DNA from 3 places in the Pseudoalteromonas sp. SG44-1 genome. Region 1 is predicted to be linked to each of the others. Evidence: predicted binding sites of a transcription regulator. Region 1 holds the regulator's gene; each other region holds the start of a gene.
What was found. Region 1 encodes sigma-54, which starts transcription at its own class of promoters, with help from an activator protein. Its sites were predicted from a motif close to GTTGGCACGNNNNTNGNNT; they were not measured.

Region 1 (10,122 bases):
AAGCTATGCTCGGCGTCTTCACGGATAACGTCAACGATATCATCGATGGTGATACGGCCAAGTAGATGGTCATTATCATCAACCACTGGGGCTGATATCCAGTTATGACGTTCAAACAGTTGTGCTACATCGGTTTCATCCATCGAAATGAGGATAGATTCACAATCTTCATCCATTAAGTCGCGAATGATTTTATCTGGCGAGTTAGTCAACAAGGTCGTTAACGACATGGCACCTATAAAGCAGTTATGTTTATCAACAACATAAAGATCATCGGTACCTTCTGGTAGCTCACCACGTAAACGTAAGTAGCGCAGTACTACGTCGATAGTGACATCTGGACGGATGGTCACTGTATCAGTGTTCATTAGCGCGCCAGCAGAGCGCTCTTGATAAGAGAGTGCTTGAGTTGCACGTTCTCGATCTTGGCTGTCCATGGCACTAACAACGTCTTTGTAGACGGTATCAGGTAGGCTACGTAGTACTTCCCCTAGATCATCGTGGCTCATGTCCTCAGTTGCCGCAGCGATGTGCTTCGGCTCCATTTGGGCAATGATCCCTAAACGAACATCTTCTGAGAGTTCTTCGAGTACGTCACCTTGTACATCTGGATCAACCAGTTGCCATAGCAAGGTACGAATTTTATGTGGGGATGACTCGAGTAATAATGCGGTGTCACACGGAGCTGTTTTTGCCAACATACGCCTTACTTGAACAAATTGACCACTGTTAAGTGACTTGGTCACTTGTTTTAGTTGTTGTAGTGGGTAATCTTGTTCAAAAGCTTCTGGCATTGGCGTCCTTAAAAATTAATACGCTTGATAGGTAGGGTAACAGTTGTCGGTAATTAACGCGCTTGGTCTGTTTAATTAACGACTTTATTTAGTTTAACGCAATTTAGTGGTACTGACTACGAGCTATTCTTGTTCGTTAAAGCGTTGTGCGATCAACTCGCCAATTGCTGCAAGAGCAGGTTCAGCGTCCGGGCCTTCACATACAACTTTAACTTCTTTGCCTTGGCTACTTTCTAATAGCATTAAGCCGAGTACGCTATCGCCTGCGGCTTGTTTGTCATCTTGATGAAGTGTGATGCTGGCATCAAACTGCACAGCTAATTGCGCTAATACGCTGGCTGCGCGAGCATGTAAACCGAGTTTGTTTTTTATTAAAAATGTATCTTCTAAACGCATCAACATTCCTTACTGTAAACGTGAGTTGTTATTCTTGTTCACGATGGCGAATTTTCACATTGCTGTGGCTCATCGAGAAGCTTTCACCTATAGTTTGCGCTAGATAAACTGAGCGATGTTGACCACCGGTGCAACCAATAGCAATTGTTAAGTAACTGCGGTTATTACGCTCCAAATGCGGTAACCAAGTTTGTACAAAGGTTTGGATCTGCCAAGTGAATTTTTGTACGATACTATGGCTGGCTAAATAATCTTTTACTGGCTGATCAAGGCCTGTAAGTGGCTTAAGCTCAGGCTCCCAATGTGGGTTTGGTAAAAAGCGTGCATCAAAAACATAATCAGCTTCTTTTGGGATACCATATTTAAAACCAAATGATTCAAAGGTAATGATTAGTTTTTTATCTTTTTTCCCTAAAATCTTTTCACGGATTGACTCTGCAAGCTGGTGGACACTCAGATCAGTGGTATCAAGTATAAAGTCAGCGCGAGTAGTTAATACATCAAGTAATACTTTTTCTTGCTTGATAGCTAAATCCAGTGGCAAAGAGTCCAAAGATAATGGGTGTAAGCGGCGAGTTTCAGAAAAACGTTTGATCAGGGTTTGATCATCACTGTCTAAATAAAATAGCGTCGGATTTGCAAAACCAGGCAAGTATTCAAGAATATCGTTAAATTCTTCCTGCTCTTTCGGTAAATTACGGACATCAATACTGACGGCAATTTTGTCATAATTATCAGAGACACTGCGCACTAATGAAGGTAATAAGTTTACCGGAATATTATCTACACAATAATAGCCAAGATCTTCTACTACACGCAGAGCAACAGATTTACCTGAGCCAGAACGCCCACTGATGATGATTAACTCCATGTAAATTCTCCTTCATTTGGCTACGATTGCGCAGCAATTACGTGATACAAATCTTGGTCTGTTTTTGCGCTACGTAGTTGTTTACAAAAATCTTTGTCGTTGAGTTTATCAGCAATTGTGGCTAACGTCTTCAAATGAAGTTGGCTATCACCATCTGGCACGATGAGAGCTACAAATATATCAACTGGGCGATTATCTATCGCATCAAAATCAATCGGTGATTCACTCACTATAATTATTGCTAGCGGGTTTTCAACACCACTCATACGGCCATGAGGAATAGCAATACCACGACCAATACCCGTACTACCTAGTTTTTCTCTCGACAGTAGTGCGTTGAGGATTTCTTGTTGTGATAGCTGAGGAAGTTGTTCATGAGCCAATTGGCTGATAAATTCAATGATCCGTTTTTTGCTATTAAAAAGGACCGCAGCTTTACTGCAGTCCTGGCAAATAAGTGAGCTTAATTTCATAGTGTTAGTGTCGAGCGTGCTTCTCTTTGTGTTTAATTACCTGACGGTCAAGTTTGTCGATTAGTCCGTCAATGGCTGCATACATGTCTTGGTGCTCAGTTGAGGCAAATAATTCAGCGCCACTGACATGTAATGTGGCTTCTGCTTTTTGGCTTAGCTTTTCTACATCAAGAATGACATGGACATTATTGATATGATCAAAATGCCTTTCAAGCTTGGCAAACTTATTGTTTACATAGTCTCTTAATGAATCAGTAATTTCTACATGACGACCAGTTAAATTTAGTTGCATAAGCATTTTCCTCTTGTGATTTTACGCCTTAAATCAAACTTTTACGTTGATTTGACGGTGGAATAGCCAGTGACTCGCGGTATTTTGCAATAGTCCGTCTAGCTACTTTGATACCTTGCTCTGCCAATATATCTGCAATTTTACTATCACTCAATGGTTTCGCTGAGTTTTCTGCACTGATCAATTTTCTGATCAATGCTCGAATGGCTGTCGATGAGCATTCGCCGCCGTTCTCAGTACTTACATGGCTCGAGAAAAAATATTTTAACTCAAATATACCACGAGGGGTATGCATGTATTTTTGGGTGGTTACACGAGAAATTGTTGATTCGTGCATCTCAACCATTTCGGCAACGTCGTTTAGTACCATAGGGCGCATGGCCTCAGGGCCATGCTCAAAGAATCCTTGCTGCTGTTTAACAATGCAGTTGGTTACTTTGAGTAACGTCTCGTTACGACTTTCTAGGCTTTTAATAAACCATTTAGCTTCTTGCAAATGCGAGCGTATAAATTGGCTGTCAGTGCTTGATTTTACAGAGCGTGACATCGCCGCATATTGGCTGTTCACTCTAATTTTTGGCATGCTGTCTGGATTGAGTTCAACCACCCAGCGACCTTTAATTTTTTTCACCGAAACGTCAGGAATAACATACTCTGATTCTTCGCGTACTATGGTATCCGCAGGCTTTGGGTTAAGGCTGTGGATCAGTGTCATTACTTCTTTTAGTTCATCTTCTTTAAGCTTAGTCTTTTTCATCAAAGTGCGATAGTCACGACTAGCTAATAAATCGATATGATCAGTTAAAATCATTTTTGTCTCGCTAATCCAAGGAGTTGCAGGATCAAATTGATTTAATTGAATACATAAACATTCTTGTAGGCTGCGCGCAGCAATACCAACAGGGTCAAACAACTGAATGCGTTTTAACACTGCTTGCACTTCGTCGAGTTCGATTTCTTCTTCGTTATTACCTTGATTTAAGCTTTCTGCGATGTCTTCGCAGCTCAAGGTTAAAATACCTGAATCGTCAACGGCTTCAACAATCGCAATGGCAATGGCTTCATCGGTTGGACTAAAAGGTGTGAGTTGTAATTGCCACATTAGATATTCGTGCAAGGTTTCAGTTGAGGCACCTTGATAAATTGACTCATCTTCAGGCATTGGCCCAGATGACGTATTTGGCGCAGCACTCATGTATTCGTCCCAGGTGACGTCCATAGCCATTTCGTCACTTAAGGTCTCTTTACTTAATGCTTCGCTACTTTCTTGTTCATATTCGCTTGGCTTGTCGTCTGCTGATGCGCTAACGGTTAAGTCATCGTTATCTTGTTTTTGTTCGTTTTTACCAGCCGTGTCGTCTGAATATTCATGTTCTTCTAGCTCTAACAATGGATTGCTGTCGAGCGCTTCTTGAATTTCTTGCTGGAGATCCAATGTACTGAGTTGCAATAAGCGAATTGCTTGTTGCAGCTGTGGTGTCATTGTAAGTTGCTGGCCCATGCGCAGCTGGAGTGATTGCCTCATGTATCTCTAACAATCCTTTTATTGTTATCATCGTTAAGTCTAGCAGATACTTAGCCGAGCGTGGCTTTATAGCCTAAATTGCTCGCCCAGGTAAACATCGCGGACTGTTTGGTCGGCGAGTACATGCTCAGGGGTACCTGATGCAATTAACTCCCCATGAGAAACTATGTAGGCTTTTTCACAAACATCAAGGGTTTCTCGTACATTGTGGTCGGTAATAAGCACGCCAATACCACGGTTTTTAAGGTGTTCAATAATCTTCTTTATATCTAACACTGAAATAGGATCAACGCCAGCAAAAGGCTCATCAAGTAAGATAAATTTTGGGTTTGCGGCTAAAGCGCGTGCAATTTCAACTCGACGACGTTCACCGCCAGATAATGCCATACCTTGGCTGTCGCGGATATGTTGAATGCTAAACTCATCAAGTAAGCTGTCGAGCGCTTCTTCTCTGGCTTGTTTATTCAGCTCTTTACGAGTTTCTAAAATAGCCATCAGGTTTTGATAAACAGTTAATTTACGGAAGATGGATGATTCTTGTGGCAGGTAGCCAATCCCTAACCGTGCGCGACTGTGCATTGGCAGTAAGGTGATGTCATTATCATCAATACTGATTTTACCTTTGTCGCTTGGAACTAAACCCACAATCATATAAAAGGTGGTGGTTTTACCAGCGCCATTAGGACCCAATAAGCCAACAATGCTGCCTGCGCTAACTTCTAAACCCACGCTTTTTACAACTTGGCGACCTTTATAGCTTTTTGCTAGAAATTCAGCTTTTAATGTACTCATGGCTGCCCTTTAGATTTGTCTTTTTTACTGTCTACTGGTACCAAAATGGTGTGCACACGATCGCTTGAGCTTGCGCCTTTTTCAGCACTGATCAGTTGCTGGTCCATATCATAGGTAATGCTTTTGGCATTGATTTTTTGACCTGCCTGAGTGACTTGTGCATTGCCAACCAAGGTTAAATAGCGCTTAGCGACATCGTAACGGACTTCATCAGCACTGGCACTCATTACTGTGCCATCAGTTTGTTTTTCTTCAAAGTAAGCCGGACTGCCAGTTGCGACAAGTAGTTGTTTGTTATCGCCTAAATCTTCGCGCTTATGGACTTCAAGTCGATCCGCTTTGATACGGCGGTTACCATGAATGATTTCAACATTTTTTTCAAAAATACCGATATTGTCTTTCAGTTGGGCAAGCTGCGTGTCAGCACTGATAGAGACTTGATCTGCAGGTGGTGTCGTATTTTCAGCAAAGCTTGCAAAAGCAATGAATAAGCTTGGTATAACAAGCAAGTGAGCAAATTTATTGGTCATAATATATGGTTCGCGTATGGTTAATTAGTTCTACCACTTCGGCTTTTAAGTCGGCATGGAGACCGCGCCCAGTGATTTTTAAATTTGGTCCGATTAATTCAACTGGTTGTTCTGAACTCATGGTTTGTAGTTCAATATCAACCTGAATATTATCTGCGTTTATATGTTCAATCATGGCATTATTGGTCAGGTTTTTAGCAACCACATTACCTTCTAAAATTAATTGATGATTTTCATATAAGGTGGCTTCATCGGCATTAATTTGCCACGTCTGCTGTTGATTATAGAGTGTAAAAATAGGTTGTTCAAAGTAAGTGAACCCTAACTGTTGGTAGAGTTCCATTTTTGCAGCTGTTACTTTGTGGCTAATTTTACCTTGTTCATCAAATGCGGTTTGTTTTAATGCCACCGCAGTATAATCAGGTTTTGCTATTATATCTTCTTGGTGTTGTTTTATGGCGGTACTTTGATAAAAATACGGATACCACAGCCATACCATGCAGCCGACAAATAATACGCATAATATTAAACGCGCACTATTCATGAGCTCGTGCCTTCGCTGGTTAATGATTTACCATTTTCGAGCATTAATAAATCAGTGAGTTCACGCACCGCCCCAAAGCCACCAGGTAGCATGGTTGTATAATGTGAAATGCGTTTGATTAGTGGATGCGCATCATTTACTGCCACCGCAAAACCAACCAATTCCATTACCGGCAAGTCAGGTCCGTCATCGCCTATGTAAGCGATTTGTTCATCGCTTAACTGCAATTTATCCTTGAGCTGTTGATAAGCTTGCAACTTGTTTTCTTGGCCTTGGTAAATATGCGGTACTGTCAGGCTAGTCATCCGTTGCTGAACTATCTGTGAATGACGACCGGTGATCACGGCAACTTCAAAACCGCTATTGATCAGTGCTTTGATACCAAAGCCATCTTTAGTATTAAACGCTTTGAGTTCTTCACCTTGGTTACCAAGATAAATACGACCATCTGAAAACACCCCATCGATATCACAGATCAGGAGTTTGATTTTTTGTGCTCGCTCGCGAGCATCATCTGAAAGTGGCTGATATAAGTCAGCAAACTGCATTATAAAACTCCTGCTTTGAGCAAATCTTGCATATTAAGAGCACCAATAGGGTGGTGTTTATCATCAACTACAATTAAGCCATTGATACGCTTATTCTCCATGATATTGAGTGCCTCGGCGGCAAGCATATCAGCAGTTGCAGTAGTGCAAGAGCGGGTCATGACAGTGCTTATCAAAGTACTGTGAATATCTATTCGTTGCTCTAAAATTCGCCGTAAATCACCATCAGTAAAAAGCCCTGCAAGTTGCCCTGTGTCATCAACAATAGCTGTCATACCTAAGCCTTTTGCCGACATTTCGATTAATGCATCTTTGATACATTGCTTATCATTGATCATAGGCGTTGCTGGGCCACTGTGCATAATATCTTTTAAACACAATAGTAAACGTTTACCTAAGCTACCACCAGGATGCGATAGCGCAAAGTCATCGGCGGTAAAGCCACGGGTTTCTAGCAGAGCAACGGCTATTGCATCACCCATCGCAAGTGTTGCAGTCGTGCTTGCAGTCGGAGCGAGTCCTAATGGGCAGGCCTCTTGACTTACTTTGATGCATACATGAGCATCAGCCCAATTTGCCATTGATGATTCAGGGTTACCTGTCATGGCGATCATTTTTGCGCCAATACGTTTAATAACCGGAATAATATTCAGTACTTCGCTGGTTTCGCCTGAGTTTGAAATAAGCATAACCACGTCATCACGAGTGATCATCCCTAAATCACCATGACTTGCTTCACCCGGATGGACAAAAAACGCAGGCGTGCCAGTGCTTGCCAGTGTTGCAGCAATTTTATTACCAATATGCCCTGATTTCCCCATACCGACTACTATGATCCTACCGTGACATTGATACATCAATTGGCAAGCTTGATTAAAGTTTTCGTCTAGATATTGGGTTATATCAAGCAGTGCTTGGCGCTCTATTTCTAGCACCCGCTTACCTTGTTCAATAAAATTTAACTGCGTCATTGTGTTATCCATTTTGTGGCTAGCATTAAGCAACTTGGCTGAAAATATAACCTTGATAGATTAAAAACGCGACCAATAACAGGCCACCTTCAACTCTATTAATGCGTCTTGTGCCCCTAAAACTCAAGGACATAGCAATAAGGGCTATGGTGGCACCAATCATTATTAAGGCATCACGGTTTGCAGCTGAAGGATCAATAATTGAAGGGTTGATAATCCCAGCCAGTGGCAACACAGCTAAAATGTTAAATATATTTGAGCCAACAATATTACCCAGTGCTAAATCATCTTCGTTTTTTAATACCCCAGCAATACAGGCTGCCAGCTCAGGCAAACTGGTGCCAATAGCAATAATGGTTAACCCTATTACTAAATCACTTAGGCCAAAGTATTTGGCTATATCAACTGCTGAGCCAACTAAAAAATGTGAGCTGACAGGCAGTAATATCATACCAATAATTAACCAAAATAAAGCCGATTTGGTGGGCACGTTATCTGGTACGTCTTCACAGGCTTCACTTACAAATGGGTCATCAGCTTGGTTTTTAGCGCGAATAGAAATAATAACTAAGCCCGCAATAAAGACCACAAAGCCAATGATTAATGCAACGCCCTCAGCAAATGAAAAGTAGTTATCAGAAAATACATACCAGGCAGCGATTGACACTAGTAGTACAAGCGGCATTTCGCGTTTTAATGTCATTGATGATACTGAGAGTGGGCGCAATAGCGCGGTAATACCTAAAACAAGTAAAATATTAGTGATATTTGAGCCAACGGCGTTACCCACGGCAGTGTCAGTTTTACCGGCAAGCGCAGCTGATGCTGAGACCATCATTTCAGGGGCTGACGAGCCCATCGCAACAACGGTTAAGCCAACAATAAGAGTAGGAACACCGAAATTTTTTGCCAGTGCCGCAGCACCATAAACAAAGCGATCCGCACTCCAAACTAGAGCTGCAAATCCGAGAATTAAAATGACAAAAGAAGTCACCATTACGTTACGCCAATTATTCAAAATGAGATGACTGCAAATAGTAACAAAAGCCAACCTGAAAGTATAAATAAAAGAATCTGCGTAGCTTGTTAGATTATGGCCTGATTTGGACTGAGAATAATTATTTAAGCGACGGTTAAGCCTACTGCTGTAAGGTTTGCAGCGCTATTACATAGAATATTACAAAATTTTACGATTTGTTTTTTCCATCTTGCTGTAAAAACGCTTAAAATAGGTGAACTAGTGAAAATAGTAATGGAGAGCGACTTGTCGCAACCAATAGTAGAAATCAAGGATGTAAGCTTTTCTAGGGGCAATCGCTGCATATATAAAAATATGAGCTTTAGTGTCCCGAAAGGAAAAATTACGGCAATTATGGGACCAAGCGGAATTGGTAAAACCACCATGTTGCGTTTAATTGGTGGTCAATTAAAACCAGATAGCGGCACTATTTTATTCGAAGGTAATAACATTCCTGCCATGTCGCGCAAAGAGCTTTATGCGGCGCGAACCAAAATGAGTATGTTGTTCCAAAGCGGCGCATTATTTACCGATATGTCAGTATTTGACAATATCGCTTTTCCGCTGCGTGAACACACTCGTCTAAGTGAAGATTTAATTCGCCTTGTGGTGCTAATGAAATTACAAGCTGTTGGCTTGCGTGGCGCACAAGATCTAATGCCTTCTGAGCTGTCAGGTGGTATGGCACGTCGTGCTGCATTAGCGCGCTCAATCGCACTTGATCCTGAATTAATTATGTATGATGAGCCATTTGCAGGCCAAGACCCAATTTCCATGGGGGTATTAGTTAAGTTGATTAAATCGCTTAATCAAGTGCTTGGATTATCATCATTAATCGTAACTCACGATGTAACAGAAGTGATGAGCATTGCCGATCACGTTATCATTATTGCCGATCAAGGCGTTATTGGTAGCGGTACACCGGATGAAATGCGTAATCATGAATCGGCCCTAGTTCAGCAGTTCTTAAAAGGATTATCTGATGGCCCAGTGCCGTTTCATTTTCCTGCTCAACCTTATCAACAAGAATTACTGGGAGGGCGCCGCTGATGTTTGATTTTTTGCAAATGCTAGGTCATAAAACGTTAGGACGATTTGCTGCACTTGGTCGCTCCACTCAGATGTTGATAGGTGCGTTATGGAGTTTGCCTAATTTTAGAAAAGGCACGCCGCTTTTAATACGACAATTATATATGGTCGGCTCGCAGTCACTATTGATTATCATGGTGTCGGGATTATTCATTGGTATGGTATTGGCGTTGCAAGGCTACACCGTACTAGTTGGTTATGGTGCAGAGGACAGCTTAGGTCCATTAGTAGCATTGAGTTTACTCAGAGAGTTAGGCCCTGTTGTTACAGCATTATTGT
Region 2 (10,122 bases), on a different contig from region 1:
CACGAGAAAAGTCAGGCTATTTTTTAAAAACGGCACATACCCAGTTAGCGCGGCCAAAGCGGGTTAAACTCAATCGTGAGCCAGTTTCGGTCAACATGCAGGTATTAATTGAGCAAGTGTATGATGCAATTCATCAAGCCGATGTCGTACCGTTTGGCATTGCTAATCCTGTTGCTGCCGCTCCAACTGATAAAATGCTAAGTCGTACGATGCGCCGGGTTATGTCGATTGCCGGCAGTCGCGCCATAAATTATGGTGCGATGGATGGTTTTGCACCATTGAAAAAGCAGTTAATCCATCGTTATTTAGATTTTGGCATTGGTGTTGACTCGCAAGAACTTGTGATCACCAACGGTGCTCAAGAAGCACTGGCGATCGCGCTAAAATGTGTCACTAAAGTAGGTGATGTGGTGGCGATCGAGTCACCTTGTTATTTTGGTATCATTGAATTGATCGAAAGCCTGGGCCTCAAGGCGCTCGAGATCCCGCTGTGTCCTGATGATGGGATCTGGCTTGATGATCTGAGCCAGGCTTTACATGATCACGATATTAAAGCCTGTGTGTTCTCTACTTCGATCAATAATCCTGTGGGTAGTTTTATGCCTGATCATAAGCGTAAACAATTAGTAGAGTTATTGGAATCTCAAGATGTGGTGCTAATTGAAGATGATGTGTATGGTGATTTACATTTTACCCCGCAGCGTGGTACACCCGCTCAGGCTTACTCAACAAAAGGGTTGGTATTAACCTGTGCTTCGTTTTCTAAAACTGCGGCGCCGAGTTATCGTGTTGGCTGGTTGATTGCCGGAAAGTTTGCTGCCAAAGCGCGTCGCTATAAGCGTGCATTGAGTTGTTCTACTTCACTGATCAATCAATGGACGTTATATGAATTTATAGTCAGTGGTGATTATGATCGTAATATAAAACTACTGCGACAGCGTCTACGTTCTAATAAAGAACGAATGATCTGGTGTTTACAACAGGCCTTTCCGAGTACCGCTAGGATCAGCGATCCGCAAGGCGGATGTGTGATCTGGATTGATTTAGGTGCGGCTTACGATAGTGTAAAACTATTTCAACTGGCATTAGAAAGTGGCATTAGCATTACTCCGGGCTATATTTTTTCAGCCACCAATAAATACCGCAGTTGTATTCGACTAAGTTATGGTTTGCCATGGGGTGAAAAAATTGAACAAGCTATTATAAAGCTAGGTGAGTTAGTGCATTTAGCGAAGAAATAGCATGGCATAAAAAAGCAGCACCTTTAAAAAAGAGTGCTGCTAAAGGGATATCAAACTTTTAGCGTTTAGAACCTGAGTTCAAGTTAGTTATTTTGTTTATAACTAAATAATTGGTAGTCTTTCAATTCTGGAACTAGTTTAACTAATTGTTGCTCTTGATCAGCAATGGTTGAAAAATTACCGCACAGTGCATCAGCGCGTTTTTCAAGTTGGTTAGCTTGTTGCTCAACTTTGGCTTCAATTTCAGCCCCCATATTTTCCATGCGTTGTTCAAAGGCTTGCATATCGCCACCAGAGCCCATTAGTTCTGAACCTACAGCCATTAAAATACTACCCATCGATTGCATCATCGCAGCTTGTACAGCGCTTTCTATTTGCTCATCAAATTGGCTTTCAAAGTTTTCGCCAAACTGGCTAAAGCTTTGTTGGCCCATTACAAAAGCGCCTTGTTGGTAAAAGGTGTTTTGTACTTCTACCTGAATATCAGCCATTAATTCATTAATGCTATCTAGGCCATCGATATTAAATGCATTGGCGACTTCTTCAATGGCGACCCCGGCAATTTTAACGCCTTCAAGAGCAATGTTCGCGACTTCTGGTAATTGGCTACGCAGACTGTCTGAATAATTACTGATCGCTTGGTGTTGTTGACTGTTGAGTGTCAAAGTTTGGCCATCAATCATTAACTCGCCACTATTTATAAAAGTCATAGTGTGGTTATCAGCTGTAAAAATTTCTAATTCATTTGGCTTAATACGCACATCATTTTTAAATTCAACGTCACATGTGTCGCCGCTAAAAGAAATATTCGTCTCATTATCATTGTGTGCCATTGCCCCTGTGGCAATGAATAAAGAACTTATTAATAGTAATTTTTTCATTTTTATTTCCTGCTAATTTGTTGATTATGACCAGTACGCATTTAACGTATTTAATACTTATCAAGTTTAATGCCAATAATTATTGGCATTTAAAAACAATGAGTTAATTGTTTTTTTCCCTTTTTTAATTACATTTAAATGTTATAAAAAAGCCATTTTTTAGTCATTTTGACTAATTTACATTAATACATAAAAGATACTTATCGTTTCGATAAAAAACTCTCACTTTCCAGAACTCAAATTTAGCGCTATTTATTCACAATATCGACATAACACTATTTTAGAATTGCGTTATGGCTTTATTTTGGTGCTTTTTCATACGGTGAAATAGTGCTGAACATTTTTAATTTACCAATGATAGTGATAAAAAATCCTTAATTGGTCTCAAACACTTTATGGAGTGGGTTGTGGGTAAGACATTTAGTTACGATGCGCTAGATGACGATTTTGTTGAAGACGAGTACGAAATGGTCGGGCGTAATCAACACGACAAGAATAAGCAAAAGGTTAAGAAAAAGTTGGAAGACTACCTTGAGCAAAAACGCTTGCGTAAAAACTTGGGCGATGATGACTTAGATGAGTATTTAAACGACTAAGAGATAATTTAAATAAAGAGGCAATTTGCCTCTTTATTGCTTTTAGAGTTTAGATATTACTGCTTTTAAGGGCTTTGATAATAGCACCTTCGATTTGTTGCGGTTTGGTAAATGGTGCAAAGCGTTTAATTGCCTCGCCGTCGCGGCCAACTAAAAACTTAGTGAAATTCCATTTTATTTTGCGGGTTAAAAATCCAGGTAAGGCTGATTTTAAATGCCTGAATACGGGGTGGGCGTTTTCGCCATTAACATCAATTTTGCTCATCATCACAAAATCAACACCGTAGTTAATTAAACAACCTTGCGCTATTTCTTTTGCGCCGCCAGGCTCTTGTTTGCCGAATTGATTGCACGGGAAACCAATAATTACTAACCCTTGATCAGCGTATTTTGCATGTAATTGTTGTAAACCTTCGTACTGTGGAGTGAAGCCACATTTACTGGCAGTGTTGACAATTAACACAACTTTGCCTGCGAAATCTGAAAAATCAATGCTTTGGCCTTGCAGATTGCTGGCTGAAAGTTGATAGAAGTCGTTCATGTTGCTCTCTTGTTATTGTTGTTTGTTAAATTCTATCCTGAGTTGTGACAGACATACAGCTTAAATTATCATCATATTGCATAGACCATTTTATTTTAACTTGCATGATTAAAGCTTGTGAGTAAATGTTCAATCAATAATCGCACTCTGTACGGCATTAAATCTTTACGTGGATACACTAACCAAGAGGCATTGTCTGTTACCTGAAACTCATCAAGTAAGGTAATTAGTTGCCCGTTTTCAATATACTTATCAACAATATCAGTGGCTAAATGGGCAATGCCTAAGCCTGCTAATGTCGCAGATAATAGTGCGCGCGGATGGTTACTGCGCCAGTTGCCGGCAACTTTTACCTCTTTAATATCGCCGGCAAAATTAAATCGCCAACGTTTCCCCATGGCAATTAAGCAATTATGAGCGGTTAATTGTTGAGGCGTAGTTGGGGTTGGGTGATGTGCTAAATATTCTGGACTGGCAACGAGAGTCATGATTCGCGGGCTAAGTGGTCGTGCAATTAAGTTAGAGTCTTGCATGCGGCCAAAACGGATCGCTAAATCAAAACCTTCTTCAACTAAGTCGACATTACGATTGTTGAAGTCCATATCTACTTCAACCTCAGGGTAGCGTTTTACAAACTCAACAATTTTAGGTGCTACATGACATGCAACAAATTCACCAGCACCAGAAATTCTAATGATCCCTTTGGGTTTACGTTGCTCACCTTGCAGTTGATTATTAGCATCAATTAGCTCTTGTTTAATTGCTTTGAGCTTTACGGCATATTCGCGGCCGGCATCGGTGAGGCTTATTTTTCGGGTAGTACGTTGAAATAGCAATGAGCCTAAGCGGTTTTCAAGTTGCTGTACTTGGCGGCTAATATGTGAAGTTGATACTTCCATGACTTTGGCTGCTTTGGTAAAGCTGCCATGTTCAACCACATGTAAAAATTCATCAAGGCCATGCCACATAATTTAGTTCTCAAATATTAAGTAATTATAGTTTATACCATCTATTGTTGCAGCTGTGCAAAAGTGATTCTCTGAGCTTAGTCTTTAAATTAATGCTTAAATCCCTACAATTAGATGGTCACCAAATTTTAGCTCACACTAAATAATGAGCATCTCTAAGCAATGGAGCAAGCATGTTAAATTTCAGTTTTGCAAACCCAACCAAAATTCATTTCGGCGAACAACAAATCGCTTTAATTAAAAATGAGATCCCTGCAGACGCAAAAGTATTAGTTACTTATGGTGGCGGCAGTATTAAAAGTAATGGCGTCTATGATCAAGTCGTCGATGCGTTAAGTGAACATACGTGGTTTGAGTTTGCCGGTATTGAGCCTAACCCAAGTTATCAAACATGTATGAAAGCCGTTGCTTTGGTTAAAGAAAAGCAAGTTGATTACATTCTTGCAGTTGGTGGTGGTTCAGTCGCTGATGGTAGTAAATTTATTGCCGCAGCAGCTAATTATGACGGCGAGCCATGGGATATTTTATCAAAAGGTGGCGAGATTAAATCTGCTATTGCTCTTGGTGTGGTATTAACGTTACCTGCAACGGGCTCTGAGTCAAACGGCAATAGTGTTGTTTCAAATCTTGACACTCACGAAAAACTTGCATTTGCTAGTCCATTTGTATTGCCAAAATTTGCAGTACTCGACCCTGCAGTGACTTTTTCATTGCCTGAGCGCCAAGTGGCGAACGGTATTGTTGATGCATTTGTGCATACTATGGAGCAGTATTTAACCTACGATGTAGGTGCTAAGCTGCAAGACCGTTTCGCTGAAGGTATTTTAATGACCTTAATCGAAGAGGGCCCTAAAGCGTTCAGTGAGCCTGATAACTATCAAGTACGTGCAAATATTATGTGGTCAGCAACGATGGCATTAAACGGCTTAATTGGAGCGGGTGTACCACAAGATTGGTCCACTCATATGTTGGGCCATGAAATGACTGCGATGTATGGCCTTGACCACGCGCAAACGCTTGCGATTGTATTACCTCGTATGATGGCTGAGCAAACAGAAACTAAGCGCGGTAAAATCTTACAGTACGCAGAACGCGTTTTAGGATTAGATATCAGTGATGAAGATGCAGCAATTGAACAAGCAATTAATGCAACTGAAGCGTTTTTTCACAGTGTGAATATGCCAACGCGTTTAAGTGATTATAACTTAGGCGAAGAAGTCGCTGATAAAATTGTTGAGCAACTTGAACGCCACGGTATGACGGCTATTGGCGAACGTGGTCAGGTCACTCTAGATAAAAGCCGTGCTATTTTATTAGCCAGCGTTTAAAGCTACTTTTAGCGCATTACTAATGTGCTAATTTAAGATCAAAAATAAACCCATACCAACCAGTGTTGTGTAGTAAATGTTGTGCGTTTTATACGCGACAATAATGGCTGCTATTGCCGCACTGAGGTATGGGTTTTGCCAATCTAAATTTATTCCCTCATCTGTTACAAACACAATAGGTACCCAAATCGCGGTAAGTACCGCCGGTGCGCTAAAACTTAGAAACTGCTGCATTTTCGGGCCAACTTTAAATGGTAGGTCACGATGTAAAAATAAGTAACGGGTAAAAAAGGTAATACACGCCATAAGTAAAATAGTGCTCATCATCAGTTATGCTCCAATTTATCTTGGATACGGCTAATAAGGTAACCGATAGTCATCGCCGATAGTGCCGCGGCTACTAACCATAGTTCAAACCCCTGGCTTTTTAAAACGGTAGCGACAACACCAGCGCTTACAACCGTTGCCAATGTAGCGAGATTTTTAATACCAGGAATTACTAATGCAATAAAAGTTGCAGCAATAGCAAAGTCTAAGCCTAAATTAGTGAGATCAGGTAGCAGACTGCCCGCTACGATGCCAATTAATGTCCACAAGTTCCAAGTAATATAAAAGCTAAAGCCGGCACTGAGCGCGTAGATCAAGCGAGTTTTAGTTCGATAAGCTTTGCGATGATGGGAAAACGCAAACAGCTCATCAGTGAGTACAAAGCTTACCGGTAAGCGCCAACGCAGCGGCTGATCAATCACTTTATGACGCACCGCTAAGCCGTATAAAAAGTGCCGTGAGCTAATTATGAAGGTGGTGAATAAAATAGTTAATAAAGGCGTATTGCCAGCCATTAGCTCTATAGCGACTAGTTGGGCGGAACCGGCAAACACTAATAATGACATAGCTTGGGTTTCAAATGCGCTAAAGCCATTTTGTATTGCCAGTGAACCACATAAAATCCCCCAGGGGATCACTGCTAAACACAGTGGTAGCATATCTAAAAAGCCTTTTAGGAGTGCGCGTTTGGTGCTAAGTGTCATTAATATTATTCATTACGGTAATTAATGCCCTTAGTCTGCCATAGATCAATTAACCCTGAACAGCAAAGATGCTAAATTAACAAAAGTTTGAAATAATAAGCTTTTACGCAAAAGAGGTTAAGCATGCATAAAATTAAAGTATGGGATGGGTTTATTCGCAGTTTCCATTGGTTGTTAGTTATTGCAATTGCGGCGCTGTATTTTAGTGCTGAAGAAGGCATGATGGAATTACACTTTGTGGCTGGCTTTTTCACCTTAGCGCTACTAGTAACACGCCTTATTTGGGGCTTGATTGGTAGCAAAACAGCTAAGTTAAGTGCATTGTTTCATTTACCTAGCGCAGCACTAAAATCATTTAAACAAACAGATAATAAACCTGGCCATGGCGCAGCGGGCAGCTACATGGTGTTGGCATTTTTTATTTTATTACTGGCGCAGTTAGTAAGCGGCTTAATGACCACTGATGACATTTTGACAGATGGCCCATTAGTGCAGTATGTATCAAGTAATGTAGTTGAATGGGCCGGCTGGGTGCATCATAAAAACTTTGATTTATTGTTGTACGCGATTATTCTCCATATTGTGGCAATTGTAATTTATCGCATTAAAGGCAAAAATTTAGTCAAAGCAATGGTTACGGGCTATGCCGCTGAAAAAAATAATGATAGTAATGAAGAGCTAACAAAATCACCGTGGACTGCGATAATTATTTTTGTCGTTGTATTTGCGGCATTACTGATGACATGGGGCGCAGAACCTGTGGCTTACTTGTTTAGTTAAACGGTTCAACAGATCAAAAACGGCGCTAATTAAGCGCCGTTTTAGTTTTAAGATGATCGCATTAAAGATTAGTCTTTAAATGATGTGTGGCAATCTTTACAGCCTTTAGCCCATGGGCCAAATGCTTTAGCAATTACTTTTTTATCACCTGTTTGCGCGGCAACGGCTAGTTCATCAGCATATTGTTGGAATGCTACCGCTTTTTTCATAAAGGTTTCGTTATCGCTCCAAATAGCAGGTAATGCAGATGTTTCGCCTTTATCACTGCCTGCAACGAATGCTTCCCATGGCATTTTTGATAATGCAGCGGCATTATTTGCACGGTGCTTAAAACGCTCAGCATCAAAAGGTACTTTGCCCTTTAGCATGTCACCCATATCACCAATTTGGACACGGATCATTGAAAACGCCGCTTGGCGGTACTCAATGGCGTCACTAGGCTCTTCAAATACAGAGTTTGCTGTTGCACCAAATGTTAGTGCACAAAGTGTTGCACCTAAAAATAATTGCTTTAACTTCATTCCTTTTGCCCCTTATATGTAATTCATTGCTTGTATAGCAGCTGTTGTATATCAGCAAGTCAGATTATTCAAGTGTATTGCGGTTAAACTGAACTGTTATTGAATTATAAAACTAAGATCATGCCTTAATTATTTATATCAATGTCAGCAAAGATCATTCCTCTGCGCATACTACGGGTTGCTAAAAATACTTCACCCAGTAATGACATAAATGCACAAATAAGTAGTGCCATTGCGCCAACAAAACAACTGCCGATGGAAACACCTAAATTAACTGATTGGATATGAGACAAAAATAACAGCATGACCACGGCGCAAACAAGTACCGCACTTAATACACTTAAACTAAAGGCAATATGGATACAGCGAGAGCGTTTCAGCAGTGCTCGTAGCTCGGTTGTTAGCGATGAATTAAACTCTTCATCGGTACTTACCTTTAATTTTCGTTCAAGTTGACGAGCACGGTCGGTAATTCGAGCTAAGCGATTAGATAAAACGCCCAGCGTAGCAGCAATACCAGTAATTAAAAAAACCGGCGCAACGGCTGTTTGGATTACTTTTGCCATTGTTAAAATATTTATAACATCAGAGTTCATTGGTTCCCTTTTAGGTATATTGGTGTGCTTTAGTTCTATTTGTTTACAAACATTTACATTTTCACTTTTCAGTTTTTAAACATTAAAAACAGATGTTTAGTGTTATTTTTTCGGTTTTCTATTTGCCTTTGTAATTTTAATGTAATCGAGTTGTTGTTATTTTGGGTGTTGAAGTTCTATATTAGTCTCGCACTTAATTTATGATCACCAATAAATACAATAATACATAACATATCCTAGGGGAAATCATGTCTAAGAATCTAATAAAAAGAACGGCGGTTGCAACCGCTGTAACAAGTATCTTAGTTACAGGCGCTGTAAATGCAAATACAATAAATAACAGCGTACTTAAGCATACCAGCTACACGCCAGTATCACAGACCGATATTGTAAATAAAAATCAACCATCAGCATACCTTGTTGTTTTAAAAACAAAAACAGCAGCTGATATGATGGAGCAGGGTGTCTACAATGTTTCTGATGCTCGTCAGAGCTATAATCAAGTTGCAACGTTACAAAGCCAAGTTCAAGATAAGCTATTTACCCTTGATAGCAATGTAAAAGTACTTGGTTCAACTAAAATTTTGGCGCCGACGTTAATTGTTCAAGCAAGCCAAGGTGCACTAGATAGAATTGCAAAAGACTCGCGTGTAGAGCGTGTTTTACCTATGTTTGATTACGACCTTCATGTTGCAGCAACTGCTGACTACATCAAAGCGTCACCATTAGTAACAAATGGTACAGTAACAGGTGCAACGCAAACTGTTGCAGTACTAGATACAGGTATTGATTATACTCACAAAATTTTTGGTGGTGAAGGAACTGTTGAAGCTTATGAAGCAGCTCAAGCAGATCCAACTGCAGTGACTTGGCCACAAGGTCAAGTTATGGGTGGTTATGACTTCATGCGTGATGATGCTGATCCAATTGAAAATGATCCAGCTACTCCAACAGAAGAAGATGCAGCAACTAGCCATGGTACATCTGTATCTCACTCTGTCACTGGTATTGCACCAGCGGTGGAGCTATACGTGTATTCAGTGTGTGGCGGTGGTTGTCCAAGTGCAGCACAGGTTTCGGCATTAGAAGCCGCTATGGATCCAAATGGTGATGGTGATTCAGAAGACCGAGTTGATGTAATCAATATGTCTTTAGGTGGAGAGTTTGGTGACACATACATCGGTGGTGGTACGCAGTTTTTAATTCAGCAAGCCGTAGATGCAGGTGTGAACGTTGTTATTTCTGCTGGTAATGATGGTGATAACCCATTCCGCATTGGCGGTCCTTCTACGACGCCAAATGCACTCTCTGTTGGCGCGATGACGCATCCTGCAAATGATGTTGGCGTTGCATCTGGCACAGTTGAAGGTGCAGAGACCACAATTCAGCCGTCAGGTTTTGGTCCACAAACTGCGTTTGTAATGACAGATGCCGATGCTGAAGTTGTTTACCCTGAAGAAAACCAAAATGGCTGCGTGGCATTTTCTGCTGAAACTGACTTTACTGACAAAGCGGTAATTATTGACCGTGGTGCCTGTAATTTCACTCAAAAAGTATTAAGCGCTCAAGATCGTGGTGCTAAGTTTGTATTTGTAGCAAATAATGTTGATGATGGTACGCCTGCGCCAATGGGTGGCTT
Region 3 (10,122 bases), on a different contig from region 1:
TGATAGTTTAAAAGAGCACACATGGCCGGGGAATATTCGCGAGTTAGCGAACTTAGTTGAGCGTATGGTGATCATGTTGCCAGATAAAGTGGTTGATATTCCCGATCTACCAGCAAAATATCGTTATATTGAAGTTGATGCTTATGAACCACAATATCCCGAAGAGCTTATGGAGCGTGATGCTTTCAATGATATTTTCAGTACTGGTTTTAGTGATTACGACGATGAGCCAGAAGTTGAAGCAATTCAGCCATCAGCAGACCTTTTACCCGACGAAGGGATTGAGCTAAAAGATTATTTAGCTGAGCTGGAAATTAGCCTGATCACTCAGGCCTTAGAGCGTTATGATTATGTCGTAGCGCGTGCTGCGGAGATCTTGGGTGTACGCCGCACAACCTTAGTTGAAAAAATGAAAAAATATAACCTATCACGAGATTAACACGTGCTAAGTTGCTAATATTTTACTTCGCAATATCAGTAATTACAGAGTGTGGTCGTCGTTTACGGTGATAAGTTCATTGACGCGCTAAAGCACTACCTACCATTTCGGTGCTTGCAAATAGTTACTTAATTTTTACCACCGAGGCGCTGCGCGCTACACGGAGCTGAAGGGCTAGGACCCTAATCCCTTCCTCTTTGAACTCGGAGTTCTCTGTGGTGGATCAATCATTTAAAGGTCTTTTGCACAAAGAGAAGTGAATGAGATCAAATGAGCAGATAAAAATATATATAAATCTTTCGTGGCTGAAGCCTGCTTATATGTGGGTTAAGCATTTGTAGGAAATGGCTTCAGCCATTAATTCCTAGACGCTAGATTTAGGATCCTAGCGCCTAGTCACTTTTCTAGCTCTTAACACCTAGTATTTTTCAATAATCTCAGCTTTACGAAAACAATCATTACTGTGATCATTCACCATACCACAGGCCTGCATATGGGCGTACACTGTGGTTGGACCTAAAAACTTAAATCCCCGTTTTTTTAAATCTTTTGCAAATGCAGTTGAGGCCTCTGTGATTGCAGGGTAGTCACTAAGTTTATCTAACTCATTCACTAACGGCTTACCACCTACAAACTGCCATTGATAGTTACTGAAGCTGCCAAATTCTTGCTGAATTTCAATAAAACGTTTGGCGTTATTTATAGTTGCTACAATTTTTAAACGATTACGTATAATTGTTTCATCAAGCATTAATCGTTCAACATCGTGCTCGTTCATTTGTGCGACTTTTTCTACATCAAAATCCAAAAATGCACGACGATAGCCATCACGTTTCTTTAAAATCGTATACCAACTTAATCCTGCTTGTGCTGATTCCAGAGTAATAAATTCAAAAAGTGTTTGGTCATCATATACTGGGATCCCCCATTCATCATCGTGATAGGCAACATAGTCATCTTTACTGGTATCGAGCCAAGGGCAGCGACATAAATTTGTTGAATTCATAGTGTCTCCTTGCTTTGCTTATTTTAGTTTGTCATTTTTTTGTCGCGTTATTTATACGCTAAGCAAATGAAATTAATCAATATAATTGTTGGTACAATTTGTGCATTTAGCTAGTTAGATCCTGTAAACGAGAATGCATTATGGCCTTAGCTAATGTCTTAAAACCACAATTTATCACAGCGACCCAGTATAACCCATGTTTACTGCAAGAAGAGTACATTGGTGAGTTAAGTGAATTACGCCAGCAAGCCAGTTGGTTAAGTCATTTAGTAGATACAATGCCTGCGGGTGTTGTGGTGCTTGATGGTCGCGGTTTGATCGCTAAAGCTAATCAAATTGCAACAGACATGCTAGGGGAGCCACTCGAAGGTGAAAAGTGGTTCAGTGTGATCCAGCGCTCGTTTCGGCCCCAACAAGATGATGGCCATGAAGTATCGCTAAAAGATGGACGCTTAATTAAGTTAGAAATAACGGCATTAGCGCCAGAGCCAGGGCAATTAATCTTAATGACTGACTTAACCGAAACGCGTCGTCTACAAACACGCGTTGCACATATGCAGCGTTTAAGTGCATTGGGTAAAATGGTGGCATCTTTGGCACATCAAGTGCGAACACCACTGTCTGCTGCGATTTTGTATGCCGCTAATTTAGGTTCAAAGCGGTTACCCGAAAGCTCGCGAGGCAATTTTCATACTAAGTTAATGTCGCGTTTAAAAGATCTCGAAACCCAAGTAAACGATATGTTGTTGTTCGCAAAAAGTGGCGATCAGCAAGTTGTTGAACATGTTTCCATGCAGCAATTATTAACTGAAGTGAAAACTGGCGCTGATGCTATGGTCGCACTTAATAATAGTGAACTTCAGGTCAGTTTACCTGAGCCTGATATCGAGATAATGGGCAATAAAACTGCGCTTGCCAGTGCCATTCAAAACCTTATTCACAATAGTATTCAAGTCATTGGCAGTAATGCACTCGTTCAATTAAGTGCGCAGCGGGATGCGAGTGACCCCGAGCTAGTGTGTATTACTGTAAGTGATAATGGCCCTGGGGTCGATTTAAGCTTACTTGATAAATTATTTGAACCATTTTTTACTACCCGAAGCCAAGGCACAGGTTTAGGCTTAGCGGTAGTTAGTTCAGTCGCAAATGCACACCAAGGACGAGTTGCAGTAACGAACAATGCTCAAGGCGGAGCCTGCTTTAGTTTACTGTTACCTATTTGTACAAAGTCAACATCGGCGGAGGCAATATGAACAACACGATTTTAGTGGTTGAAGATGATGCAGGGCTTCGTGAAGCCTTGATTGATACGCTTGAAATGTCTGGAATAGATTGCGTTGCGGCTGACAGTGCTGAGCAAGCTATGGTGCTACTTAAAAAAGACAGCTTTTCGCTGGTCGTGAGCGATGTGCAAATGGGCGCGATGAGTGGTCTTGATTTACTGCGCAGCATAAATCTTAATTACCCTGATCTACCGGTTTTAATGATGACAGCGTATGCGACTATTGATGATGCTGTTGAGGCTATGCGGTTAGGGGCAATTGACTATATGGCCAAACCGTTTGCGCCCGAAGTGCTACTTAATATGGTAAGCCGCTATCTACCTGAGCCAGAAAAAGAAACTGATGGCCCGATTGTCGCCGATCCGAGTAGCATTCAGCTATTAGAACTTGCAAGTCGGGTTGCTAAATCGGATGCCAGTGTGATGGTGCTTGGTCCTAGTGGCTCAGGTAAAGAAGTACTCGCACGCTTTATCCATGATAAATCAGATCGCGCAGAGCAGCCATTCGTCGCAATAAACTGTGCTGCGATCCCTGAAAATATGCTCGAAGCTACATTATTTGGCTACGAGAAAGGCGCGTTTACTGGTGCGATTCAAGCTTGTCCGGGTAAATTTGAGCAAGCACAAGGTGGCACAATTTTACTTGATGAAATCACTGAGATGGATTTAGGCCTACAGGCTAAGTTACTACGTGTATTACAAGAACGCGAAGTTGAACGTTTAGGTGGTCGCAAAACTATTAAGCTAGATGTGCGTATTTTGGCTACCAGTAACCGTGATTTAAAAGAGGCTGTGGCTAAGCACCAGTTTAGAGAAGATTTATATTATCGGTTAAATGTATTTCCGTTGATGTGGCGTCCACTTTGTCAACGTCCAGGCGATATTGTCGTGTTGGCAAAGCATTTAATTGAACGTCATCTCAATAAAAGCAAAGAGCCTATCGCTGTACTTAGCGAACCGGCAGAGAAAAAATTATTAGCTCATACTTGGCCAGGTAATGTGCGTGAACTGGATAATGTGATCCAGCGTGCGTTGATATTACGCCACGGTGATATGATTGACGAAAGTGCTATTTTTATTGAAAATTTAACCCAGACTCCTCTAACTGCGGCTTTATCAGCAAGTTTAGTGCCGGTTAATTCAGCACCAGAAAACACTACTTCGGCGGTTACAAGTTCACCAACTAATGATGCTTATTATGATCTGCAAGCGCCAGCAATAAAAGCGACAGCAGAACGCAATCAGCTGCGTGAAGAATTACCAAGCTTGGATTCGGGAAGTTACAAAGATGAACTTAAAGATAAAGAGCATAGAATTATTTTAGAGACCCTAAATCGTTGTCAAGGCAAGCGTAAAGATGTAGCTGAAACATTAGGGATCAGCCCACGAACATTACGTTATAAATTGGCACAAATGCGTGATTTGGGGATCACCTTACCTGCTTAAGCCTCTATAATTTTTGTTTTCCTTCACTATTTAATTTACGCTCAGCCTTGCTGGGCGTAAACTTGTCAAAACTCTGACAACAAAAACACATCTCAAGCTATTGATATTAATTAATTTATTAGTTGGCATGCTTTGTGCTTTATTAAGTTATTAGTAAACTGCATCGTCAGAGACAATTATGAAAATTCAAAACAGCGCATTATTTCAAGAAATGCAATCTATGGCTCTCGAAGCTGGTCGTAGTAATCAAGTAAACAAATTACCGACGCAGGCGCAGCCTACTTCGAGCGCCCAATTTGGCGATTTGTTAAGTGATGCACTCAATACCGTGAATGGCCTTCAAGCTGATGCAAAACAAAAAGTCGTAGCGGTTGAAATGGGCGACCGAAATGTGTCATTAGCGGATGCGATGATCGCATCACAAAAATCATCGGTTGCCTTTGAAGCCACTGTACAAGTTCGTAACAAACTTGTAGAAGCCTATAAAGAAATCATGAACATGCCTGTTTAACTAGGTAGTGGAGAATTATTGTGGCGCAATCTAATCAATCAACAGATCTTGCTTTGGCCGGCGGCGGTATCGACCAAACTGATAATGACGATCAACAAGAACAAAAGTCAGGCTATTTAAGTGCATTAAACGGCGTTGATGTATTACGTCAGGTCACTTTAATTATTGCATTAGCGATTTGTTTAGCGATCGCTATTTTTGTGATTATTTGGGCACGTCAACCAGATATGCGTCCACTTGGAAAAATGCCAACGGAAGAGCTAATTCAAACGCTCGATTTTTTAGATGCACAAAAAATTGACTATCAACTTGATGGCAATGTGGTTTCTGTTCCTGAAAATGAATATCAAAATATTAAATTGTTAATGACCCGCGAAGGTATTGAGCAAGCGCCGAACTCGGGTACTGATATTATCATGCAAGATATGGGTTTTGGTGTTAGTCAGCGTTTAGAGCGTGAACGTTTAAAGCACGGTCGTGAACAACAACTTGCGCGCACGATCGAGGAACTACAAAATGTCACGCGTGCTAAAGTATTATTGGCAATCCCGAAAGAAAATGTTTTTGCTCGTCGTGAGAAAAAACCATCCGCAACAGTTGTATTAACTTTAAAACGTGGTCGTATGCTCGGTAGTGAAGAAGTGGACGCCATTGTTGATATTATTGGTTCAGCAGTGCAAGGTTTAGAGCCGTCACGAGTAACTGTAACAGACCAAAATGGCCGATTACTTAATTCAGGATCGCAAAGTGCGTTAGCTGCTCGCTCACGTAAAGAATACGATATTGAACGTAAACGTGAACAAGAATATCTAGATAAAATAGATGGTATCTTAATGCCAGTTATTGGCATGGGTAACTACACTGCACAAGTCGATTTAAGTATGGACTTTAGCGCGATTGAAGAAACTCAAAAACGCTACAACCCTGATTTACCAGCGGTACGCAGCGAAACCACTTTTGAAGAAAACAACATCGGCGGGTTAGCTATCGGTATTCCTGGCGCGCTGACAAATCAGCCCCCAGTGGATTCGAATATTCCTGAAGTTGCCGGTCAAGGTGGTGCAGGCTCTGGTTCATCACCCAGTCGCACTCATAAAGAGGCGACACGTAACTATGAACTTGATACTACTATTTCCCATACACGTCAGCAAAGTGGTGTTATTCGTCGAATTAGTGTGTCTGTGGCAGTCGATTATGTGGCAAAAGTGGGTGAAAATGGTGAAACGACTATGGAGCCTCGCTCAGTTGAAGCACTGTCAAATATTCGTCGTTTACTGCAAGGTGGTGTGGGTTTTGACTTACAGCGTGGTGATGCATTAGAAGTAGTGACAGTACCGTTTGTACGTGAACCGATGGACTTAGCTATTGAAGTACCACTGTGGGAACAAAACTGGTTTATGAAAGTTGTGCGTTTAGTGCTTGGCGCATTGGTTATTATAGTGCTAATCATGGCGGTGGTTAAACCTATGCTGAAACGCTTGATTTACCCAGATGATACCCTTGAAGAGTATGATGATGATGCGCTTAGTTCTGGTGTAGATATTGGTGATAACACCCTAGATATGCTAAATAAAGATTTTGATTCTGCTTCGGTTGGCTTCTCAAGTGATGGTACACTACAGTTACCAGACCTACATGGCGATGAAGACTTATTAAAAGCTGTTCGTGCCTTAGTAGCAAATGAGCCAGAACTCTCCTCACAAGTTGTGAAAGCGTGGTTAACTGAAGATGACTGATCAAGAACAAAAACAACTGCCAGCAGCGTTTGATGTTGATAAATTAGACGGTGTAGATAAAGCCGCAATTTTATTGCTAAGCTTATCCGAAGAAGATGCAGCGCAAATATTAAAGCACCTTGAACCTAAACAGGTGCAAAAAGTGGGTATGGCAATGGCGGCGATAGATGATCTATCGCAAGCCAAAATCAGTGCCGTGCACAATTTATTTATAGAACAAATACAAAGCTTTAGTACGATTGGCTTCCAATCAGAAGATTTTATCAAAAAAGCGCTTACTGCGGCACTTGGTGAAGATAAAGCGGCAAGCCTCATAGATCAAATTGTTATGGGATCCGGTGCCAAAGGCCTTGATTCATTGAAATGGATGGACTCAAAGCAAGTTGCCAATATTATTCGCAATGAGCATCCGCAAATTCAAACGATTGTTTTATCTTATTTGGAGCCTGAGCAATCGGCCGAAATTTTAGCGCAGTTTCCTGAAAAAGTGCGCTTAGATTTAACCATGCGTATCGCCAACCTTGAAGAAGTACAACCTGCGGCTTTACAAGAATTGAACGAGATCATGGAAAAACAATTTGCCGGACAAGCTGGTGCGCAAGCTGCGAAAATGGGCGGTTTGAAAGCGGCGGCTGATATTATGAACTACCTCGATACCAATATTGAAGGTCAGTTGATGGATTCAATCCGCGAGCATGACGAAGAGATGTCACAACAAATCCAAGATTTAATGTTCGTATTTGAAAACTTAATGGATGTTGATGATCGTGGTATTCAAGCTATCTTGCGAGAAGTCCAACAAGATGTACTGATGAAAGCCATCAAAGGTACAGATGATGCATTGAAAGAGAAAATCCTCGGCAATATGTCAAAACGGGCTGCAGAGATGCTTGCTGATGATTTAGAAGCAATGGCACCTGTGCGGATCAGCGAAGTTGAAGCCGCGCAAAAAGAGATCTTATCTACGGCACGTCGTCTCGCTGATTCAGGTGAAATTATGCTTGGTGGTGGTGGTGGTGAGGAGTTCTTGTAAACCATGAGCAAACCTACTCAATATCAAGGTCGTCCTTTACGAGCCAGTGAAGCAGTTGATGAATTATTAGAAAACTGGCCAATTCCAGATGTTACGCAAGACACTCGAAAATTCGATGGTCGTTCAACGGCGTTTGGTACACCGCTGGCCGATTTATATCGTAAAGAGCTTGAAGAAAGTGAACAAGCACTAGAGCCCGAAGAGCCTGAGCTGCCTTCGTTAACGATGGCTGAGCTGGAACGAATTCGTCAAGATGCCTACGAAGAAGGCTTAAAACAAGGCCACGAGCAGGGTTATATTGATGGTTTTGAAAAAGGCGTAGGTGAGGGAAAAGAAGCCGGTTATAAAGAAGGCATTGAGCTTGGTAAAACACAAGGTCAAGAAGAAGTAAAACCACTGATTGAAGAACAGCTAACGGGTCTAAAAGCATTGTTGGATAGTTTGTCAGCGCCATTAGCTAAAGTCGATGATGACGCCGAAAAGCAACTTGTACAGTTAACCGTAATGCTAACCGAAGCGTTAGTTTATCAAGAAATTAAAACCTCCCCTGAAATTATTTTGCAAAGTTTAAAGCAGTGTATCGATGCGTTAGCCAATGAGCAGCAAAGTGTGCGTATTCATTTACACCCTGAAGACATTGAACTGGTTAAAAATAGTTATGGTGAAGCTGCACTAGCTGAAAACCATTGGCAGTTAGTTGCAGAGCCGACTTTAGATCGCGGTGGTTGCCAAGTAAAAACACCACAATCATCTATTGATATGACTATAAAAACCCGCGTCAAAGAAACGTTGGATAGTTTTTTGCATAGTAGTGGTATCTAACGCTATTTTTGGTTTGCAATGAGTTCTCAACCACGCCCATTAAGTGAACGTTTACAACAGTATCAAAAACATATTCATAGTCCAACGCCTGCTGTTGCGGGAATTTTAACCCGTGTTGTAGGGTTAACATTAGAGGCGAAAGGATTACGCGCGCCAGTTGGCAGCCAATGTAAAATTGAAACCATGCATGGTTTTGTTGATGCTGAAATTGTTGGTTTTAATGACCAGACGCTTTACTTGATGCCAAATGACCATATTTCTGGTGTACTACCTGGTGCGCGAGTTATCCCACAAGTAAATGATACCGGACTGCCTGTTGGTATGTGTTTACTTGGTCGTGTTGTTGATGGCTTAGGGCGTCCGTTGGATGGGCTTGGAGCTATTAAAGCAGAGCATTACTTAAAATTTGCACAAAATTCCATTAACCCATTATCTCGACGACCAATTACGCAGCCGATGGATGTTGGCGTACGCGCTATTAATTCAGTGATAACTGTTGGCCAAGGCCAGCGCATGGGGCTATTTGCAGGCTCAGGCGTGGGTAAGTCGGTATTACTGGGTATGATGACCCGAGGCTCAGAAGCGGATGTAATAGTTGTTGGTTTAGTGGGGGAGCGTGGCCGCGAAGTAAAAGAATTTATCGAAGAAATACTCGGTGTGGAAGGGCGTAAACGTTCTGTCGTAGTTGCCGCGCCCGCTGATGCATCACCATTAATGCGATTAAAAGGCTGTGAAAGTGCGGTAACTATCGCGGAGTACTTTCGCGATCAAGGTTTAAATGTTTTATTGCTACTGGATTCTGTAACGCGTTATGCCATGGCGCAGCGCGAAATAGCGCTTGCGGTTGGTGAACCACCAGCGACTAAAGGTTATCCGCCTTCAGTGTTTGCAAAGCTACCCGCGCTGGTGGAACGTGCTGGTAATGGCGGCGAAGGGCAAGGCTCTATCACAGCGTTTTTTACTGTACTGAGTGAAGGGGATGATATGCAAGATCCGATTGCTGATGCGGCGCGAGCCATTTTAGACGGTCATATCGTGTTATCCAGAGAGCTCGCTGACAGTGGTCATTATCCTGCTATTGATATAGAAAAATCGATTTCACGGGTGATGCCACAAGTTGTCTCAGAAGCACATATGCAACAAGCGCGAGTGTTAAAACAAGTGTATTCAATGTTCCAGCAAAATAAAGATATGATTACTTTAGGTGCTTATCAAAAAGGCACCGACCAAATGCTTGATCAGGCCATTAATATGATGCCAAGAGTGAATGCATTTTTACAACAAGGCATGAAGGATGTGATCAGCTATGACGATGGCCTACAAGGGCTTGCGCAATTATTAGGACAAGCATAATGGCAACCAATAAGCTCAGTTTATTGCTGAAAATAGAAAATGATAAAGAAGAAGCTTTACGGATAAATTATTTACAAGCGCAGCAAAACTTGCAAGGCAATCAACAAAAATTGCAAGGCTTGAATAACTTTCGCTTAGAATATACTCAGCAATTACATGTAAAAGGAAAGTCCGGTTTAAGTAGCGCCGGGTTTAGTCAATATCATGCTTTCATTGCCAAAATCGAAGAAGCCATTCGTCAACAAGCGAATACAGTTAGTACTGCTAAACAAGTTGTCTCACAACGCCAAAGTTTATGGCTGAAACAGCAGATTAAGGCTAAAGCGGTTGCTAAGTTAATAGAAAAACAGCAACTTAAAGCGAATGTGATCGCACAAAAAAATGAACAAAAAATGCTTGATGAATTTTCCGCAAATCAATTTTACCAAAGACGTCGCGTTTTATAGCCTATTGCCCAAAATAGGGTTATTTATTAATTCAAATCAGCTTAGGCA

Region 2: the regulator sigma-54 is predicted to act here: its motif matches at 2,181-2,199, upstream of H5187_RS02290 (YggN family protein).
Region 3: the regulator sigma-54 is predicted to act here: its motif matches at 4,295-4,313, upstream of fliE (flagellar hook-basal body complex protein FliE).

What each region holds. Positions count from the first base shown of each region.
Region 1 covers NZ_JACJEW010000051.1:8,246-18,367, forward strand. The annotation lists gene mgtE (magnesium transporter) at 1-794, opposite strand, end outside; gene H5187_RS18470 (HPr family phosphocarrier protein) at 918-1,190, opposite strand; gene rapZ (RNase adapter RapZ) at 1,219-2,061, opposite strand; gene ptsN (PTS IIA-like nitrogen regulatory protein PtsN) at 2,082-2,534, opposite strand; gene hpf (ribosome hibernation promoting factor) at 2,539-2,826, opposite strand; gene H5187_RS18490 (RNA polymerase factor sigma-54) at 2,855-4,351, opposite strand; gene lptB (LPS export ABC transporter ATP-binding protein) at 4,418-5,143, opposite strand; gene lptA (lipopolysaccharide transport periplasmic protein LptA) at 5,140-5,673, opposite strand; gene lptC (LPS export ABC transporter periplasmic protein LptC) at 5,663-6,217, opposite strand; gene kdsC (3-deoxy-manno-octulosonate-8-phosphatase KdsC) at 6,214-6,765, opposite strand; gene H5187_RS18515 (KpsF/GutQ family sugar-phosphate isomerase) at 6,765-7,736, opposite strand; gene H5187_RS18520 (calcium/sodium antiporter) at 7,762-8,733, opposite strand; gene mlaF (phospholipid ABC transporter ATP-binding protein MlaF) at 8,989-9,804, shown strand; gene mlaE (lipid asymmetry maintenance ABC transporter permease subunit MlaE) at 9,804-10,122, shown strand, end outside.
Region 2 covers NZ_JACJEW010000003.1:100,864-110,985, forward strand. The annotation lists gene H5187_RS02285 (PLP-dependent aminotransferase family protein) at 1-1,241, shown strand, start outside; gene H5187_RS02290 (YggN family protein) at 1,325-2,122, opposite strand; gene H5187_RS02295 (PA3496 family putative envelope integrity protein) at 2,530-2,718, shown strand; gene H5187_RS02300 (glutathione peroxidase) at 2,768-3,259, opposite strand; gene H5187_RS02305 (LysR family transcriptional regulator) at 3,355-4,227, opposite strand; gene H5187_RS02310 (iron-containing alcohol dehydrogenase) at 4,401-5,555, shown strand; gene H5187_RS02315 (AzlD domain-containing protein) at 5,583-5,882, opposite strand; gene H5187_RS02320 (AzlC family ABC transporter permease) at 5,882-6,586, opposite strand; gene H5187_RS02325 (cytochrome b/b6 domain-containing protein) at 6,710-7,366, shown strand; gene H5187_RS02330 (cytochrome c) at 7,435-7,887, opposite strand; gene H5187_RS02335 (DUF2721 domain-containing protein) at 8,013-8,483, opposite strand; gene H5187_RS02340 (S8 family serine peptidase) at 8,732-10,122, shown strand, end outside.
Region 3 covers NZ_JACJEW010000010.1:44,719-54,840, forward strand. The annotation lists gene H5187_RS06695 (sigma-54 dependent transcriptional regulator) at 1-439, shown strand, start outside; gene H5187_RS06700 (DNA-3-methyladenine glycosylase I) at 858-1,445, opposite strand; gene H5187_RS06705 (PAS domain-containing sensor histidine kinase) at 1,586-2,698, shown strand; gene H5187_RS06710 (sigma-54 dependent transcriptional regulator) at 2,695-4,173, shown strand; gene fliE (flagellar hook-basal body complex protein FliE) at 4,352-4,684, shown strand; gene fliF (flagellar basal-body MS-ring/collar protein FliF) at 4,705-6,420, shown strand; gene fliG (flagellar motor switch protein FliG) at 6,413-7,453, shown strand; gene fliH (flagellar assembly protein FliH) at 7,457-8,275, shown strand; gene fliI (flagellar protein export ATPase FliI) at 8,294-9,628, shown strand; gene fliJ (flagellar export protein FliJ) at 9,628-10,074, shown strand.